DNA from 3 places in the Cryobacterium sp. MDB1-18-1 genome. Region 3 is predicted to be linked to each of the others. Evidence: predicted binding sites of a transcription regulator. Region 3 holds the regulator's gene; each other region holds the start of a gene.
What was found. Region 3 encodes LexA, which represses DNA repair genes until DNA is damaged. Its sites were predicted from a motif close to TCGAACANNTGTTCGA; they were not measured.
Positions count from the first base shown of each region.

Region 1 (6,383 bases), on a different contig from region 3:
CTGCGCCTCACCTCCGGAGAGCGTCGTGGCGCTCTGGCCGAGGCGCACATAGCCGAGTCCGACCTCGACGAGGGTCTTCAGGAAGCGGTGGATCGCCGAGATCGGCTCGAAGAATTCCGCAGCCTCGCTGATCGGCATGTCGAGGACCTCGGCGATGTTCTTGCCCTTGTAGTGAACGGTGAGGGTGTCGCGGTTGTACCGCGCTCCCCCGCAGACCTCGCACGCGACATAGACGTCGGGCAGGAAGTTCATCTCGATCTTGATCGTGCCGTCGCCGGAGCAGGCTTCGCAGCGGCCGCCCTTGACGTTGAAGCTGAACCGGCCGGGCAGGTAGCCCCGCGCCTTCGCCTCGATCGTCTCCGAGAAGAGGGTGCGGATCTTGTCGAACACGCCCGTGTACGTCGCCGGGTTGGACCGAGGGGTGCGGCCGATCGGGGCCTGGTCGACGTGGATGACCTTGTCCAGCTGCTCGAGCCCGGTGACCCTGGTGTGCTTGCCGGGGAGCTTGCGGGCGCCGTTCAGCCGGTTGGCGAGCACCCGGTAGAGGATGTCGTTGACGAGGGAGGACTTTCCGGAGCCGCTCACGCCGGTGACGGCGGTGAAGGTGCCGAGCGGGAACGTCACGGAGACCTTCTTGAGGTTGTTCGCCTCCGCCCCGATCACGTTGATCTGGCGGTCAGGGTCGATCGGCCTGCGCGTCTCCGGCGTCTCTATCGACTTGCGGCCGGCGAGGTAGTCTCCCGTGAGCGACTCCCGGTTCTCCAGGAGGCTCGCGTAGGAGCCGGAGTGCACGACGTGGCCGCCGTTCACGCCGGCGCCGGGACCGATGTCGACGATCCAGTCGGCCATCTTGATGGTGTCCTCGTCGTGTTCGACGACGATGAGGGTGTTGCCGAGGTCGCGGAGGGCGACGAGGGTCTCGATGAGTCGCCGGTTGTCCCGCTGGTGCAGGCCGATGCTCGGCTCGTCGAGCACGTAGAGCACCCCGGTCAACCCGGAGCCGATCTGCGTGGCCAGACGGATGCGCTGGGCCTCTCCGCCGGAGAGGCTCGCGGCTGCGCGGGCCAGGTTCAGGTAGTTGAGGCCGACCCGGATCAGGAAGTCCAGCCGCGCCTTGATCTCGCGGAGGACCTGGGCCGCGATCATGGCCTCACGGTCGGTCAGTTCGAGCAGGTCCATGAACGACCGGGCGTCCGCGAGGCTCAGGTTGCAGACATCCGCGATGCTGGAGCCGTGGATCAGCACGGCGAGGACCTCGGGCTTGAGCCGGGTGCCCGAGCAGACCGGGCAGTCGATCTCGCGGAGGTACTCGCCCCAGCGGGCCCGCTGGGTGTCGGACTCCGCCTGCAGGTACTGGCGTTCGATGTACGGCACGACGCCTTCGAAGCCGGAGGTGTAGCTCATCTCACGGCCGTAGCGGTTCTTCCACTTCACGCGGACCTCGAAGTTGTCGCCGCGGAGCACGGCATTCTGCACGTCGGGCGTGAGTTCGCCCCAGGGGGTGTCGAGTGAGAAGTCGAGGTCGTGCGCGAGGCCGTCGAGCAGCTTCTCGTAGTACTGGAAGAGTCCCTTGCCCTGGGTGGTCCAGGGCAGCACGACGCCCTCCGCGATGCTGAGCTCAGGGTCGCCGAGAAGGAGATCCTGGTCGACGGACATTCGCGTGCCGAGGCCGGAGCACTCGGGGCAGGCGCCGAAGGGCGCGTTGAAGGAGAAGGTGCGCGGTTCGATCTCGGTGAGCTGCACGGGGTGGTTGTTCGGGCAGGAGAGCTTCTCGGAGTAGCTCTGCCACGCCGCGTCACCCTCCCCGTCGACGTAGTTGATCTGGACGATGCCGTCGGTGAGTTTGAGCGCGGTCTCGAGGGAGTCGGTCAGGCGGCTGAGGAGTTCCGGCGCCGCGACGAGGCGGTCGACGACCACGGAGATGTCGTGCTTGAGCTGCTTCTTGAGCGTCGGCGGTTCGCTGAGCTGGATCTGGGTGCCGTCGACCATGGCGCGGGAGTAGCCGCCGGCGGCGAGCTCCTTGAACAGGTCGACGAACTCGCCCTTCTTCTGGGAGACGACCGGGCTCAGGATCTGGTATCGGGTGCCCTGCGGAAGTTCCATGAGCTGGTCGGCGATCTGCTGAACGGTCTGGGCCTGGATGACCTCGCCGCAGACGGCGCAGTGCGGCACTCCGATGCGCGCCCAGAGCAGGCGCATGTAGTCGTAGACCTCGGTGATCGTGCCGACCGTCGACCGCGGGTTGCGGTTGGTCGACTTCTGGTCGATCGAGACGGCGGGGCTGAGCCCCTCAATGAAGTCGACGTCCGGCCGGTCGACCTGGCCGAGGAACTGGCGTGCGTACGCGGAGAGCGACTCGACGTAGCGGCGTTGCCCCTCCGCGAAGATGGTGTCGAACGCGAGTGAGGACTTGCCCGAACCGGACAGTCCCGTGAAGACGACCAGGGAATCCCTGGGGATCTCCAAATCGACGTTGTGCAGGTTGTGCACACGCGCACCGCGGACACTGAGCTTGGACCCGGACGTTACCTTGGAAATTGACACCGTTCGAGTCTATTGAGTGCCACCGACACTCCTGCGCCCCGGACGCACGCCCTGAGCGAACAAACGTTCGAATTCCGACCGCGACGTTGGGCGGTTGTTGATCAGATGTGCCCGGCCTTCTCCATCTGGCGGAGTTCGCGTTTGAGTTCGGAGACCTCGTCCCGGAGCCGGGCAGCGAGTTCGAACTTGAGCTCGCCCGCGGCCTCGAGCATCTGGCCACTGAGGTCGGCGATGATCGACTCGAGGTCGTTGGCTCCGTTCGCGGCGATGCCGGTGCGGAGCGGGGTCGCCGCGACCTTGCGCCGGGCGTCGCGACCGGCGAGGAGCTCGGCGGTGTCGGCCTCTTCCCGTGCGAGGATGTCGGTGATGTCGGCGATCCGTTTGCGGAGCGGAGTGGGGTCGATGCCGTGCAGGGTGTTGTAGGCGACCTGCTTTTCGCGGCGGCGGTCGGTCTCGTCGATCGCGCGTTCCATCGAGGCGGTCAGCCGGTCGGCGTACATGTGCACCTCGCCGGAGACGTTCCGGGCGGCCCGGCCGATCGTCTGGATGAGGGAGGTTGCGGAGCGCAGGAACCCTTCCTTGTCGGCGTCGAGGATTGCGACGAGCGACACCTCGGGCAGGTCGAGGCCCTCCCGGAGGAGATTGATGCCGACGAGGACGTCGTACACGCCCGCGCGGAGCTCGGTGAGGAGCTCGACCCGGCGCAGGGTGTCGACGTCGGAGTGCAGGTAGCGCACCCGGACGCCGGCCTCGGTGAGGAAGTCCGTGAGTTCCTCGGCCATCTTCTTGGTGAGGGTCGTGACGAGTACCCGCTCGTTGAGTGCGACGCGCTTGTGGATCTCCTCGAGGAGGTCGTCGATCTGTCCCTTGGACGGCTTGACGATGATCTGCGGGTCGATGAGCCCGGTCGGGCGGATGATCTGTTCGACGATGCCGTCTGCGATGCCCATCTCGTATTTCCCGGGCGTGGCGGACAGGTACACGGTCTGGCCGACCCTGTCCTTGAATTCGTTGAACTTGAGCGGCCGGTTGTCGAGGGCGCTCGGGAGCCGGAAGCCATGCTCGACGAGCGTGCGTTTGCGGGACGAGTCCCCCTCGTACATCGCCCCGATCTGCGGGACGGTGACATGGGATTCGTCGATGACCATCAGGAAGTCGTCGGGGAAGTAGTCGAGGAGACAGTGCGGCGCCTCCCCCGGTGACCGCTGGTCGATGTGCCGGGAGTAGTTCTCGATGCCGGAGCAGAAGCCGATCTGTTCCATCATCTCGAGGTCGAAGGTCGTGCGCATCCGAAGTCGCTGCGCCTCGAGCAGTTTGCCTTCCCGTTCGAGCTGGCCGAGCCGTTCGGCGAGTTCTTCCTGGATGGTGACGATGGCCCGCTGCATGGTCTCGGTGCTCGCGACGTAGTGCGAGCCGGGGAAAACGGACACGGATTCGAGCTTGCGGACGATGTCACCGGTGAGCGGGTGCAGACTGTAGAGCGCCTCGATCTCATCGCCGAACATCTCGATCCGGATCGCGAGTTCCTCGTACATCGGGATGATCTCGATGGTGTCGCCGCGCACCCGGAAGTGGCCCCTGGAAAAGTCGACGTCGTTGCGCTGGTACTGCATCGCAACGAACTTGCGGATCAGCCAGTCACGGTCGACCTTCTGGCCCACCTGGAGGGCGATCATGGCCTCCATGTATCCCTCGGGTGTGCCGAGGCCGTAGATGCAGGACACGGTGGAGACGACGACGACGTCCCGGCGGCTCAGGAGCGAGTTCGTGGTGGAGTGCCTGAGCCGCTCGACCTCGGCGTTGATCGAGGAGTCCTTCTCGATGAAGGTGTCCGTCTGCGGGACGTACGCCTCCGGCTGGTAGTAGTCGTAGTACGACACGAAGTACTCGATGGCGTTGTTCGGCATCAGCTCGCGGAACTCGTTCACGAGCTGGGCTGCGAGGGTCTTGTTGTGCGCGAGCACGAGCGTCGGGCGCTGCACCTGTTCGATCAGCCAGGCGGTCGTCGCGGACTTGCCGGTTCCGGTGGCTCCGAGGAGCACGATGTCGGTTTCACCGGCGTTGATGCGTTCGGCGAGTTCTTTGATCGCGGTCGGCTGGTCGCCGCTCGGCGTGTATTCGCTCACGACCTCAAAGGGATGTACGGATCGCGTGGGTTCCATCCCTCCAGTCTAGATTCGACCACCGACACTCTCGGTGCCGGCAGAGTTTCCGGCGCTCCGCACGCGTTCCCAGAGCGCGTCGACCTGTCGCAGGGTGTGTTCCAGGGTGCCATCGGTGTCGATCACGACGTCGGCGATCGCAAGCCGTTCGGCATCATCGGCCTGGGCGCGGATGCGCATGGCCGCGTCCTCCTGGCTCATCCGGCGCAGGTCGACCATCCGTTGCATCCGGGTCTCCGGAGTCGCCTGGGTGACGACGACGAGGTCGAACGGATGCTCGACGGCCGCCTCGACCAGAAGGGGTACGTCGTAGACGACCACCGCCGAGGGATTCGCGAGCCCGGCTGCACGAATGCGTGCGTTCGTGAGCGACCGCACTGCGGGGTGCACGATCGCGTTGAGCCTCGCCAGGGCCGCCGGGTCGCCGAAGACGATCGCGCCGAGTCTGGGCCGGTCCAGCGCACCGTCCGGTCCGACGAGAGCGGTGCCGAACTCCGCCGCGATCGCCGCCAGGACGGGGCTGCCCGGTTCGACGACCTCGCGGGCGAGGCGATCCGCATCGATGACGACGGCCCCGTGTTCCGTGAGGGCGCTCGCAACGGTGCTCTTGCCGGATGCGATCCCGCCGGTCAGTCCAATGAGGTACACCCCGGCAATGCTACCGATGTGGCCAGGGCGCAGAAAACCGGCCGGGCCCCGAAGGGTCCGGCCGGTTCTGGTGTTGCGGTGGAGCTGCGTGCTAGTTGTTGCTGCTGAGCTTCTCGCGCAGTGCGGCGAGTGCCTCGTCGTCAGCAAGCGTTCCGGCTCCGGCCGTCTCGCTCGAGAACGAGTTGCCAGCTGCAGAGGGAACGTCGCCGACGGCGATGATCTCGTCGTTCGCGGACGCGACCTGCTTCTTGTGGGCTTCCCAGCGAGCCTGGGCTGCAGCGTAGTCCTGCTCCCACTTCTCGCGCTGGTTTTCGAAGCCTTCGCGCCACTCGTTGGTCTCCGGGTCGAAGCCCTCGGGGTACTTGTAGTTGCCCTGGTCGTCGTACTCGGTGAGCATTCCGTAGAGCGCCGGGTCGAACTCGGTGCCCTCGGGGTCGACACCCTCGTTGGCCTGCTTGAGGCTCAGCGAGATGCGGCGACGCTCGAGGTCGATGTCGATGACCTTGACGAAGACCTCGTCGCCGACCGAAACGACCTGCTCGGCGAGCTCGACGTGCTTGCCGGAGAGTTCGCTGATGTGGACCAGGCCCTCGATGCCCTCTGCAACGCGAACGAACGCGCCGAAGGGGACGAGCTTGGTGACCTTGCCCGGTGCAACCTGGCCGATGGCGTGGGTGCGGGCGAAGACCTGCCACGGGTCTTCCTGGGTGGCCTTGAGCGACAGCGACACGCGCTCGCGCTCGAGGTCGACCTCGAGGATCTCGACGGTGACTTCCTGGCCAACCTCGACGACCTCGCTGGCGTGCTCGATGTGCTTCCAGCTGAGTTCGGAGACGTGAACCAGGCCGTCAACGCCACCGAGGTCGACGAACGCACCGAAGTTGACGATCGAGGAGACGACGCCCTTGCGGACCTGTCCCTTCTGGAGGTTGTTGAGGAACGTGGTGCGGCTCTCGGACTGCGTCTGCTCGAGCAGGGCACGACGGGACAGCACAACGTTGTTGCGGTTCTTGTCGAGCTCGAGGATCT
Region 1 covers NZ_SOFR01000026.1:70,203-76,585, reverse strand. The annotation lists gene uvrA (excinuclease ABC subunit UvrA) at 1-2,544, opposite strand, end outside; gene uvrB (excinuclease ABC subunit UvrB) at 2,646-4,706, opposite strand; gene coaE (dephospho-CoA kinase) at 4,716-5,354, opposite strand; gene rpsA (30S ribosomal protein S1) at 5,446-6,383, opposite strand, start outside.
Region 1: a site for LexA is predicted at 2,600-2,615, ahead of uvrA (excinuclease ABC subunit UvrA). Genes of this name have one in related genera too.

Region 2 (6,383 bases), on a different contig from region 3:
CCGGTGAATCACGTGTTCAGTCGCGGTTGGGTGGTCCGGTGAGGACCTGGTGGGCGCGGTGCCGGTTCGGTGGCCGCCAGAGTCGTAGCGGGTCGATCAGCCCAGGGGCCCGGACTTGTGGTGAGCCTTTCACCATTCGGATCTCCCACCCGGAGGTGTCGATGCTGTGGTGATGGAACCAGCACAGTAGGACACCGTTGTCGACGGTCGTGGGCCCGTCCTTCGCCCAGGGCTTCACATGGTGTACTTCGGCCCAGTGCGCCGGCGCCTTGCAGCCGGGGATGATGCAGCCGCCGTCCCGGGCGGTGATCGCCCGGCGCTGCGACCGGTTGAAATAGCGCCGCTCCGGCCCGAGCTTGAGGACCTCGTTGTTCACCCCGAAGAGGACCCCTTGGAAGCCGCCGTCACAGATGCGCTGGTGCACCGTCTTCAAAGACACGGGGGCCTCGACGCCGTCGATCCACCCCACCCCGACCCCGGAGGCGAGGTCCGCAGCGTTCACGTGCACCATTACCGTCGGGGCTGACCCGCCCATCGACGGGGTGTCCGTGTCGCGGGCGGCGTGTTCGAACAGGGCCCGGAGGATGTCGGCGCGTTTCTCCCCGCTGGTGCGGGTGTCGGCGCGGCGCTCCCGGAGCTCTGCTTCGATCACGTCCAGATCCGGGCCCGTGTCGGCGCCGCCGTCCGCGGTCTCGGCGCCGGGGATCAGCTGCCCCGAATCCATCAGCGCCTGTTCCTCGGCGGTGGGGAACGCCGGGCGGGCGTGGAAGCTGAGGAAGGCGTCGAAGAGGGTGTTCATCACCCCGAACAGTTCCGGTGTCACCCCACCCTTCACCGGATACAACCCGTTCTTGAGTTGGCCGAAGCCGATGTTCGACTTCGCCTCGAACAGGTCCTCGGTCGGGAGGACCCCGTCGGGGTCCAGGGCCGCCTGCCACTGCGCGACCATGCCCCGGATCAGGTCCGTCGTCACCGGCACACCCGCCCCGGCCAAATCCTCCGTCTCCCGGGTGATCAGCCCGGCCGCAGACGCGACCAGGGCCCGCTCCGCCGTCAACAGGTCATCCGGCGCCACCCGGTGACTGATCACCTGCAACCCCGCCACGATCAACTCCGCCGTCTCCACCCCGATCTGCCCCGCCGTCAGCGCTGCCCCGACGGTGGGGAACAAGGGCGGCAACCAGGCACTGCCGCCACACGGCCGCGGCAACACCGCATCGCCGAGCTTCGTGCGCCGCTTCACCTCCCGGGCCGACACCCGCGTCACCCGGGTGACGACATCCCACGGGCCCGTGCAGCCCATCTTCCACGCCAGGCCCTCCCGGCCGAGGACCCGGGCCCGCCGGTCCACATCCGTCGCGGTGCTCACCCGGGCCGCATCCACCGTCCGACCGATCGCCTCCACGGTGCTCAGCGCCGTCACCGCTTCTGTGTCACTGAGCAGCCCCACCGGGATCGCCGCCAGGGCGTCGGCGAGAACCGCCTGCGCCTCGGCGAGCCGGGCGACAGCATCCGCATGCACCGACGGCACCGACCCGGCCAAACCCTCCGCGCCCTCGAACCCCTCGGCAACCGCGACCGGATGGGCCGACTCGACACCAACGGTGGGCTGATCGCCCGCAGCCCCGGAACCGGGTGTCTGCGGGGCGTGTGACTGGGGATCCGAAGCTCCTGCCATACCCCGATTCTACCCCGAATCGAACACTAATGCGAGATCTGCTCACTTTATTTGGGCTATCGAGCTTTAATTTTCAGACTTAAATATGATGCTGAGCGCAAATTCGAGAGTCTCCTGAGTGGCCGGGAAAGTTTACTTGACGCTTCAAGTAATGCTGCTAGAGTATTGGTTGTCGGTTCAACTAAGCGGGTTGGGCATGACTTGTGAGCCCGACGCGACCGCAGGAGACGAACATGACACTGACCACTGACCTCACCGGATCCCGCGCCGCCACAGGCGACCTCCTCGCGGCGACGACAGGCATGGATGCCGTCACGCTGCGCGTCGGCGACCTCGCGTTGATGTCCTCCTACTATCGCGAGGCGTTGGCGCTCGACCCGATCAGCGCACAGGGCACCACCGTCGTGCTCGGTCGCGGCACGACCCCGCTCGTTGTGCTCGAGCACACCCCTGGCCTGCCGGTTCCCGCCCGCAGTCAGGCCGGACTCTTCCACACCGCCATCCTGTTCGACACGAGCGCCGGCCTGGCCGCGACCGTGCTCCAGGCCGCCCGTGACCAGCGTTCGAGCTTCGTCGGCAGTGCCGACCACATCGTCAGCAATGCCTTCTACTTCACCGACCCTGAGGGTAACGGGATCGAGCTCTACGTCGACAGGGACCGGTCGGAGTGGGTCTACAAGAACGGCCAGGTCCAGATGGACACGCTTGCGCTCGACCCGAGCGCCTTCCTGCAGAAGAATCTGCCCGCCGATGGGGGAGAAGCCGCCGTCGGTCCGGCCAAGGTCGGCCATGTTCACCTCCAGGTCGGTGACCTCGAGATGGCCCGGCGCTTCTACGTCGACGCCCTCGGCTTCGAAACGACCCTCGACTTCCCCGGCGCGCTGTTCGTGAGCGCCGGCGGCTACCACCACCACATGGCGATGAATGTCTGGAACAGCCGCGGCGTCGGTCCGCGTGCCGCGACCCTCGGCCTCGCCGACGTGGCGATCACCGTTCCCGGCCGCGCTGATCTCGATGCTGTGGCCGAACGACTCCGCCACCGCGCGATTCCGCTTCACGACGACGGCACCAGCATCCGCGTCGACGACCCCTGGAAGACCCGCGTCACCCTGACCGTCGGCGAGGCCTCGGCGTGAGCCCCGCCATCGAGATCACGGCCCGCCGCGACGGCGTCGACCCCGCGCTCCCGTCGACCCGCCCACTCCTGCTGCTTTTGCATGGTTACGGTTCGCACGAAGGCGACCTGCCGAGCCTCGCCGCCTACCTGCCCGACGCGTTCGACTGGGTGTCGCTGCGTGCGCCGCTCGGTCTGCCGACCGGCGGGTTCGCCTGGTTCCCGATCACTGTGCCGGGGCGCCCGGGCGCAGAGTCCGTCATCGAGGCAGCGGATGCCGTACTCGCGTGGCTGGACGCCCACGTGCACCCGGGCACGCCCGTCGTTCCCCTCGGCTTCTCGCAGGGCGGCCTCATGGTCACCCAGCTTCTCCGCCAGGCTCCCGGGCGATTCCCCGCCGGGGTCGTCCTCTCGGGATTCACCCTCGACGCCACGCTCCCAGGCGATGAGGTCCTTGCGGCCACACGCACGCCGGTGTTCTTCGGCCACGGAGATGCCGACCGGGTCATCTCCGCGGAGACGACAGCACGGGCGAGCGCCTGGCTGCCCGGCCACAGCACCCTGACCGAGAAGGTCTATGCCGGTCTGCCGCACTCGATCTCCGCAGAAGAACTCGACGACGTGTCGCGGTTCCTGACGGAGGCCCTCGTCTCAGCTGGCTGAACCACCCGCAACGGCGTATGACCACAGCTCGCTGCTCACACCGACCGGGCGCGCAGCGGGCTTCCCGTCCTGCGGGGCCTCGCTGCGGTGCCCGTGCGCGAAGGCGGGCGACGTGGACCACGCCTGGAAGGACTCCTCGTCGGCCCAGCGCGTGATGACCAGCCAGGTGGTGCGATCGTCGGTCGGCTGCAGCAGTTCGAAGCCTTCGAAGCCCGGGGCGTCGTCGACGGCCCCCGCGCGGGCGGCGAACCGGCGAGCCAGCTCATCGCCGTTGTCGGCTGGGACAGTAATCGCGTTGATCTTGATGATCGTCATCGGGCTTCCTTCTGTCGTGAATGCGGTGGTGACCGCGTCGTTCGCCCCATGCTGCCACCGCTGGCTGCATGAACCCTCGGTGGCTCGCCTGACTCCTAGATGATCGCGGCGCGCAGCTCCGCGGCCGAGGCGGCGGGGTCGGCGGCGCCGTAGATGGCGCCCCCGGCGACCGCAACGGTGGCGCCCGCGCGCTGGACTCCCCGAATCGTGGACAGGTTCACGCCACCTGCGACGGAGAAGGGAACCTTCGCGGTCTCGCCGTCGTTGAGGAGGGTCTGGAAGGTGAAGCCAGGCTCCGCCTGCTCGTCGAGACCGGCGTGCATCTCAACGAAGACCGCTCCGAGGCCGGTGACCTCACGGGCCCTGGTGACCTTGTCGGCCACACCGATCAGGTCGACGACGATGCCCTTGCCGTGAGCGGTGGCGGCCTTGACCGCACCGACGATCGTGCTGTCTCCGGCGGTGCCGAGCACGGTCACGTAGTCCGCTCCCGCGGTGAAGGCCAGGTCGGCCTCGAGCTCGCCGGCATCCATCGTCTTCAGATCGGCGAACACGAGCTTGTCGGGGTGCGCGTTCTTGATGGCGGTGACGGCGCGCAACCCTTCGCTCTTGATGAGCGGGGTGCCGAGTTCGATGATGTCGACGTGCGGCGCGACCTGGGCGGCGAGGGTGAGGGCGGCGTCGAGAGTGGTGACGTCCATGGCGACCTGCAGTTTCATTGCTGATTCCTTACTTCGGTTGTGCTGGGTTCTTCCTGGTGCACCGCGGTCGCGGCCCAGGGAGGCATTCGGTGGGTGTTATTCGAGGTTCGCGTGCCGGGGCCAGAGCTCTTCCGCCGTGGCGCCCGACATCTTCCAAAGCGCGTCGAAGAGCGCGTCTCCGACGAGGACCAGCGACTGCTCGAACAGTCCTCCGGAGTACTGGGTAGAGAGAACACCGGCGTGGTCCTGTTTCGTTGCGGCCGGGATCACGACGATCACGTCCGCGAGTTCCCCGAGAGGAGAGGTCCGGTCCGTTGTGATGGCGACGACGCCTGCTCCGACGCCTGCCGCGGTGGAAGCGGCGCGGACGATTCCGGCCGTCGTTCCCGAGCCGCTTGCGACCAGGAGCACGTCCTGGCCAGTGATCGCCGGGCTGGTCGCCTCGCCGACCACGTGCACATCCAGGCCCAGGTGCATCAGGCGCATTGCCGTCATCTGCAGGGCCAGGCCCGAGCGCCCGGCACCGAGCACGAAGACCCGACGTGCGGTGCGGATCCGCTCCGCGGCCCGGTCGAGATCGCCAGGGGACTCCGTGACGATCCGCTTCACTATGCCGTCGACTTCGCCGGAAATCCGGCGCAATGAGTCGGTGGTAAGAGCGAATGAAGTGGAAGGTGTCATCTCTCGATCGTGCGCTGCACCGTTCGCGTCTCAGGCCACCCGAACGAGCGGATGTGACTACTCCTTCGGGTAGGTTGCCGCACTTTGAGTAGGGTTGATCTATGTCAGAAGCGAGTAGGTCCCCTTCGATCGAGTTGCTCATCGAGCTCCGGCAGGTACTCGCGAGCCCGCTGCTCGGCATTGCGGGGGCCTTCTCCGCCCTGCTGCAGCAGCGCATCCCGCACGGAGCCCTGGTGATCTTCACCGAGGACTGCACGGGGCGCCCACAGAAGAAAGCCGGCCAGGCGGAGGTCATCGACCACGTCACCATCGCGGAACTCGACATTCTCCGCGATACCGTTGCGGCGCGAGGCGGATCGATATGGACCGAACGGGCGATGCTGGCCCGGTCGGGGCGAACGATGTCGGCCTGGATCGCTTCGACAGGTGCCCTTCTGGTCCTGACCGATCCCGACCTGACCGGGGCGACCCCGAGGGGAGTTCGTGAAACGAGGGACCTCGTCGCCGCACTCTGGGAACTGGTCGCGTCGGGCATCCGCAACCAGGTCGTCGTGGCCGCGCCGGACTACCTGCGCGATTCGCGGATGGCGTCGCGAGACCGGGCCACGCTCATCGCCGAATTGACGGATGCCCACTCCACGACTTTGGAGCTGCTGCTCGCGGTTCTGCGTTCGCGCCAGACCGGAGACGCGGCCGCGCGGCAGACGGCGATCGACCTGGCCGTCGCCGCCATGGTGCAGCTGCGCGCGGTGAGCGACCGCGACCGCGTCCTGTCCGAGGAGCCGGTCGCCCGGGCGTTCGAGCGGCTCCGAAACGACCTGAGGCCCCTGGCCCGCTTCGGGGACCTCGACGTTCAGTTCATCGAACCGCCCGTCAACGGCCGCGCGTTGCCGGGTGAGGTCGCCCACGCCGGGCGCGCGATCGTCCGCGGTGCCGTCCTCGCCCTGGTCGATCAGCCCGGGGTGGCCCGAGTGCGGGTGCAGTGGGACTGCGACGGCCACAACCTGCTGATCAACATTCGCGATGACGGTCCGGGTGACTTGTCCACTGAGACGCCCAGCGTACGCCAACTCGTCGCCCGGGTGGCGGCACTCGACGGCGACTTCCACGTGGATGCCACGCCGGGGTGGGGCTCGGACATCGTCGTCTCTCTACCCCTCGACCCACCCTCGTCAGCCACTGCGCCGGCGGCCGGATGGGGCCTGACAGTACGTGAGCAGGCCGTGCTCGA
Region 2 covers NZ_SOFR01000072.1:21,278-27,660, forward strand. The annotation lists gene E3O50_RS16875 (HNH endonuclease signature motif containing protein) at 17-1,678, opposite strand; gene E3O50_RS16880 (VOC family protein) at 1,912-2,814, shown strand; gene E3O50_RS16885 (phospholipase) at 2,811-3,455, shown strand; gene E3O50_RS16890 (antibiotic biosynthesis monooxygenase) at 3,444-3,770, opposite strand; gene hxlA (3-hexulose-6-phosphate synthase) at 3,866-4,489, opposite strand; gene hxlB (6-phospho-3-hexuloisomerase) at 4,568-5,152, opposite strand; gene E3O50_RS16905 (LuxR C-terminal-related transcriptional regulator) at 5,254-6,383, shown strand, end outside.
Region 2: a site for LexA is predicted at 1,698-1,713, ahead of E3O50_RS16875 (HNH endonuclease signature motif containing protein). Genes of this name have one in related genera too.

Region 3 (6,383 bases):
GCACGTTGCCGGTGCCGTAGTCGAAGACGACGACGCTCGTCACAGGGCGCCCTTGGTCGAGGGGATGCCGGAGACGAGCGGGTCGTAGGCCTTGGCCTGGCGGAAGGCGCGGGCGAAGGCCTTGAATTCGGCCTCGGCGATGTGGTGCGGGTCGCGGCCGCCGAGCACGGTGACGTGCACGGTGAGGGCCGCGTTGAATGCGATCGCCTCGAAGACGTGGCGCACCATCGAGCCGGTGAAGTGTCCGCCGATGAGGTGGAACTCGAAGCCGGCAGGCTCCCCGGTGTGCACGAGGTACGGGCGGCCGGAGATGTCGACGACAGCCTGGGCGAGGGCGTCGTCGAGGGGCACGAGCGCGTCGCCGTAGCGGGAGATGCCTGACTTGTCTCCGAGCGCCTGCCGGATGGCGAGTCCGAGCACGATGGCGACGTCTTCGACGGTGTGGTGCACGTCGATCTCGATGTCCCCCGACGCCCGCACGGTGAGGTCGGTCAGCGAGTGCTTGGCGAACGCGGTGAGCATGTGGTCGTAGAACGGCACCGAGGTGTGGATGTCGGAGACGCCGGTGCCGTCGAGGTTGATCGTCAGGTCGATGCTCGACTCGCTCGTCTCCCGCTGCAGGTGCGCGATGCGGGCCTGTGCGGTCGATGACTGTGCGGCCGGTGACTGTGAGCTCATGCGGCTAGTTTATTGGCCCGGGCGGTTACGCGTGGCCCAGTGCTTCGAGGGCGTCGAGGAATACGCTCGTCTCGCGCTCGGTGCCGGCCGTGACCCGCAGGTGGCCGGGGATCCCGACGTCGCGCACGAGGATGCCCTCGGCGAGCAGCGCCTCGAAGGTTCCGCGCGGGTCGGAGACCCCGCCGAACAGCACGAAATTGCTCCAGCTCCGCAAGGGGCGGTAGCCCAGCCGGTGCAGCTCGGTGACGAGGCGGTCGCGCTGGCCGCGGATGTCGTCGACCATGCGCAGCATCTCCGGCGTGTGCGCGAAAGCGGCGACGGCCGCGGCCTGGGTCAGCGCGGAGAGGTGGTACGGCAGGCGCACGAGCCGCAGCGCATCAGTCACGGCCGGGTCGGCGGCGAGGTAGCCCACCCGGGCCCCGGCGAATGCGAAGGCCTTGCTCATCGTGCGGGAGACCAGCAGGCGTTCCCTGCCGGGCAGCAGGGTGAGAGCGGATGCCGTCCCCACCGGAGCGAATTCGGCGTAGGCCTCGTCGACGACCACGATGCCGTCACAGGCGTCGTAGACGGCGGCGATCACGTCGAGAGAGAGCGGGGTGCCGGTCGGGTTGTTCGGGGAGCACAGGAAGACGAGGTCGGGATTGACCCGGTTGACCCAGTCGACGGCGCGTTCCGGGGTGAGTTCGAAGTCGGCGTCGCGGTCACCGGCGACCCAGCGGGTTCCGGTTCCCGAGGCGAGCAACGGGTACATCGAATAGGTGGGGGCGAAACCGAGGAGGGTGCGTCCCGGCCCGCCGAAGGCCTGCAGCACCTGCTGGAGAACCTCGTTGGAGCCGTTGGCCGCCCAGATGTTCTGACGGGTGAGACCGTGTCCGAGGTAGCGGGCCATCGCCTCGCGCAGTTCCGTGAATTCCCGGTCCGGGTACCGGTTGATCCCCCGGATAGCGGCGGCCAGTGCTGCGGCGATGTCGACGGCCACGTCCTCGGGGATGCCGTGGGTGTTCTCATTCACGTTGAGCGCGACCGGCACGTGCAGCTGCGGCGCCCCATAGGGAGTGAGCCCGCGAAGATTGTCGCGGAGGGGCAGGTCGTTGAGACTGGTCACTCCCCCCATGTTACCGATGGGCCTCAGCACCGGCGGGTCATATTGCCCGTGGTTCAGTATTTGGCTTGCTCAGTACTCCGGTGGTTCAGTATCCGGCTTGCTCAGTATCCGGCTTGCTCAGTATTCGGCAGGGAGAGCCAAGCGCTGGCCCGGCTGCACGCTCTCGGAGGGCAGCTGGTTCAGGTTGACGATCTCGGCGATGACCTCGCGCGGATCGGCAGAAGGGGCGATGCGCTCGGCAAGCTGCCACAACGACTGGCCCGACTGGATCGTGACGTAGTCGAAGGTCGTCGCACTTCCACCCGCGTCGGCGCTCATGCCGCTGCCGCTCAAGGTGCTGCCGTCTGCGGCGGCGAGGCCGCCGTTGAGGGCGAGGGCAAGCGCGCCGACGACGAGGGGGACGCCGGCGATCGCGGTCAGCACGGCACGACCGCGCCGGGTGATGCGCAGCCGGGTGTGCGCCCCCGGGACCAGCTCGATTGTTGTGCTCATGTCTGCCTCCTGTGTATTCGTATCCGACTCTCGGCCGGGAGAGCCGGATACGAAGCTATGTTCCGAATATATATTCGATTGTTCGAACAATCAAGACTTTCTCCGGTTATTATTGGGGTGAAGTACACGACACACTCGAATGAATGTCTGCACTTCGCCCCAGGCTGGTTACAGTTTCGATTGACTGGTGTGAACTCAACCAGCGACCACTGACATTCGGATACGGTCGCCTCACGGCATCCACCGGGGCGACCGCCCGCCACCGCCCACCGCCACCGACAGGAGCGACATCGTGACCCAGGACAGCGTGACCCCGGACAGCGAGACCCCGGACAGCGTGACCCCGTTCGCCGGCAGTTCCCCCGAACGAGGCGGAACACGTCGGAGGAAGAGCCTCAGCGACAAGCAGCGCGCGATCATGGACGTGATCCAGCGCTCTGTCGGCCAGCGCGGCTATCCGCCGAGCATGCGGGAGATCGGTGACGCCGTGGGCCTGTCGTCGCTGTCGAGCGTCACCCACCAGCTCAACCAGCTCCAGCTGAGCGGCTACCTGCGCAGGGACCCGAACCGGCCCCGGGCGCTCGAGGTCCTGATCGAGCTGCCGCAGTCGCCGGAGGACACCGCGGCCGGCGCCGCCGAGAACTTCCAGCAGGGTACCCCGGTGGGCGACGCGGCAATGGTGCCGCTCGTCGGGCGGATCGCGGCCGGTGTTCCGATCATGGCCGACCAGCAGGTCGACGAGATCTTCCCGCTCCCGCGCCAGCTCGTCGGCAAGGGCGAGCTGTTCATGCTCAAGGTCGTCGGCGAATCGATGATCGACGCCGCGATCATGGACGGCGACTGGGTCGTCGTCCGCCAGCAGAAGACCGCGGAGAACGGCGAGATCGTCGCCGCGATGCTCGATGGCGAGGCGACGGTGAAGGTCTTCCGGCAGCGTGACGGCCACACCTGGCTGCTGCCGAGGAACACCAACTTCGAGCCGATCCTCGGTGACCACGCCGAGATCCTCGGCAAGATCGTCGCCGTCCTGCGTTCCCTGTAGCTCCCTGTAGATCCCCCGTGCGCGCCAACTGCGCCGCTTCGCGCCAGGCAAGCCTGGCGCGAAGCGGCGCAAACGGCGCGTCGCGCGCGGCGGGTGTTCGCCGCGAGGAGGATCAGGCGAGGGCGGGCACGCCTGCGGCGAGGCGGGCGCGCACGATGCGGGTCGCCTCGATCATGTTTCCGAGAGACTCGACCGTCTCCGCGTAGCCGCGGGTCTTGAGCCCGCAATCCGGGTTCACCCAGACCTGACCGGCCGGGATGGCGGCGACGGCACGGTCGAGCAGCTCCGTCAGCTCGGCAACGCCCGGCACCCGCGGTGAGTGGATGTCGTAGACGCCCGGGCCGATGCCGTGGTCGAAGCCATTGGCCTGAATGTCCGTCACGACCTCCATCCGGGAGCGGGCCGCCTCGATGCTCGTCACGTCGGCGTCGAGAGCGCGGATCGCCTCGAGCACGACACCGAACTCGGAGTAGCAGAGGTGGGTGTGGATCTGGGTGGCGTCCCGCACCCCGGCGGTCGCGAGCCGGAACGAGCCGACGGACCAGTCGAGGTAGTCTGCGTGGCCGGCCTTCTTGAGCGGAAGCAGTTCGCGCAGGGCCGGCTCGTCGACCTGGATGATGCCGATTCCGGCGGCCTCGAGGTCGGCGATCTCGTCGCGGAGGGCGAGGGCGACCTGGCGCGCCGTCTCGCCGAGGGGCTGGTCGTCGCGCACGAAGGACCAGGCGAGGATGGTGACCGGGCCGGTCAGCATGCCCTTGACCGGCTTCGCCGTCAGCCCCTGCGTGTAGGTCGACCAGTCGACGGTGATCGGCTTCGGGCGGGAGACATCGCCCCACAGGATGGACGGGCGGGTGCAGCGGCTGCCGTAGGACTGGACCCAGCCGTTCTCGGTGACCGCGAAGCCGTCGAGGTTCTCGGCGAAGTACTGCACCATGTCGTTGCGCTCGGGTTCGCCGTGCACGAGCACGTCGAGGCCGATCTCCTCCTGCAGGGCGACGACCCTGGCGATCTCCGCGCGCATCAGGTCGCGGTATTCGGCGTCGCTGAGCACTCCGGTGAGGAAACGGGCGCGGGCACGGCGGATCTCCCCGGTCTGCGGGAAGGAGCCGATGGTCGTCGTCGGCAGGAAGGGCAGCGCGAGTGCGGCCTCCTGGGCGGCGAGCCTGTCGGCGTAAACCCCTCGGCTGTACGAGGCGTCGGTGAGCTCCGCGGCACGGGCCCTCACGGCACCGTCGCGGACGCCGGGGGCGGCGCTGCGGGCGGCGAGTGCGCCGGTCGCAGCGTCCAGTTCGGCGCTGATGGCCTCCCGTCCGTCGGCCAGGCCGCGGGCGAGGGTCACAACCTGGCCGACTTTCTCGTCGGCGAATGCGAGCCAGCTCACGAGTTCGGCGCCGAGCGCGGTCTCGTCCGCGACGGTGTGCGGGACGTGCTGGAGGCTCGTCGAGGTCGAGACGGCGATCCGCGGCGACAGTGCGCCGGCCCCGGTGACCTGAGCGAAGGCATCCGCCAGGTCACCGCGCCAGATGTTGTGCCCGTCGATGACACCGGCGACGAGGGTCTTCCCGTCCAGCCCTGGGGCGGTCTCGGGGAGCGTGCCGCGGACGAGATCAAGGCCGATGGCCTCGATCGGTGCGCCGGCGAGCACGGGCAGGGCGTCGTCGAGGCTGCCGTAGGGGGCAGCGACGAAGATCGCCGGACGCTGGGCGAGGTGCCCGAGGGTCCCGTACGCCCACTGCACGGCGCTGAGGGTCTCGGCGCGGGGCACGTGGATGCTCTCGCTGACGAGGCCGGGTTCGTCGAGCTGCACCCACTCGGCACCGGCGTCGGCGAGGCGCTGCAGCAGGGTCGCGTACACCGGAATGAGGTCATCGAGCCGGTCGAGGGGCTCGAAGCCCGCAGGGGCTTCGTCGCTCGGCTTGCTGAGCAGCAGGAACGTGACCGGGCCGACGATGACGGGCCGGGTCAGGAAGCCGGCGGCGCGTGCCTCCTCGAATTCGCGCACGATCCGGTCGCTCGAGAGGGAGAACTCCGTTTCCGGCCCGATCTCGGGCACGAGGTAGTGGTAGTTCGAGTCGAACCACTTGGTCATCTCGAGCGGGAGGCTGTCCCCCTCGCCGCGGGCGAGGGTGAAGTATCCGGCGAGGTCGATGTGCCCGTCGGCGTCGACGAGTCCGGCGAAGCGGGCGGGCACGGCGCCGACCGTGCAGAGCGCGTCGAGCATCTGGTCGTAGTAGGAGAACGACTCCGGGATGGCGGAGTCGGTGCGGCCGAGGCCGAGGGCGGCGAGGCGGTCGCGGGTGGCCTGACGGAGTCCGGCCGCAGCGGCCTCGAGTTCGGCGGCGCTCGATGTGCCGGCCCAGAAGGATTCGACGGCCTTCTTGAGTTCTCGGCGCGGGCCGATGCGCGGATAGCCGAGGATCGTGCCTGCGGGGAACGGGGCAGTGCTGGTCATAACGTTTCCTTTGCGGTTGGGCGGTGCAGCGGATGCTGGCGGGTGGTGTGTGGGGCGGATGCCGCGGCGTGCAGGGTGCTTTCGGGCGCGACGGAAACCCGAGGCGCCCGTATGGCGGTCGGTGGAGCGGGAGCGGCGATGGCGTCCGGGGCGGGGCGGGGCGCCAGGCCGGGTTACACGATCGTGGGCAGTGCCGTCGGCGTCCGGACCGGAGCCGGCGCGCCGAGCAGGCCGCAGCCGTCGAGCACCTCCAGTACGGTCTCGTGCTGATTGAAGGCGTAGAGGTGCAGACCGGGCGCTCCCCCGGCGATCACCTGGCTGGCGAGGTCGACGGCGTGCTGGATGCCGATCTCACGCTGTCCTTCCTTGGTCGGTTCGATCTCGAGCCGGATGGACAGGTCTGCCGGCATCTGCTCACCGGAGAGTTCGATGATCCGCCGCAGCCTGGCCGGGCTGGTCACCGGCATGATGCCGGGCAGGATCGGGAAGAGCACTCCGGCTTCCCTGGCGCGCTGGACGAAGCTCAGGAAGTGGTCGGCGTGGAAGAAGAGCTGGGTGATGCCGAGGTTCGCGCCCGCGGCCTGCTTGGCGAGCAGGGTGTCGATATCCTGCGC
Region 3 covers NZ_SOFR01000009.1:32,459-38,841, forward strand. The annotation lists gene hisH (imidazole glycerol phosphate synthase subunit HisH) at 1-43, opposite strand, end outside; gene hisB (imidazoleglycerol-phosphate dehydratase HisB) at 40-678, opposite strand; gene E3O50_RS01515 (histidinol-phosphate transaminase) at 704-1,792, opposite strand; gene E3O50_RS01520 (LysM peptidoglycan-binding domain-containing protein) at 1,901-2,275, opposite strand; gene lexA (transcriptional repressor LexA) at 2,613-3,317, shown strand; gene metE (5-methyltetrahydropteroyltriglutamate--homocysteine S-methyltransferase) at 3,430-5,769, opposite strand; gene E3O50_RS01535 (methylenetetrahydrofolate reductase) at 5,943-6,383, opposite strand, start outside.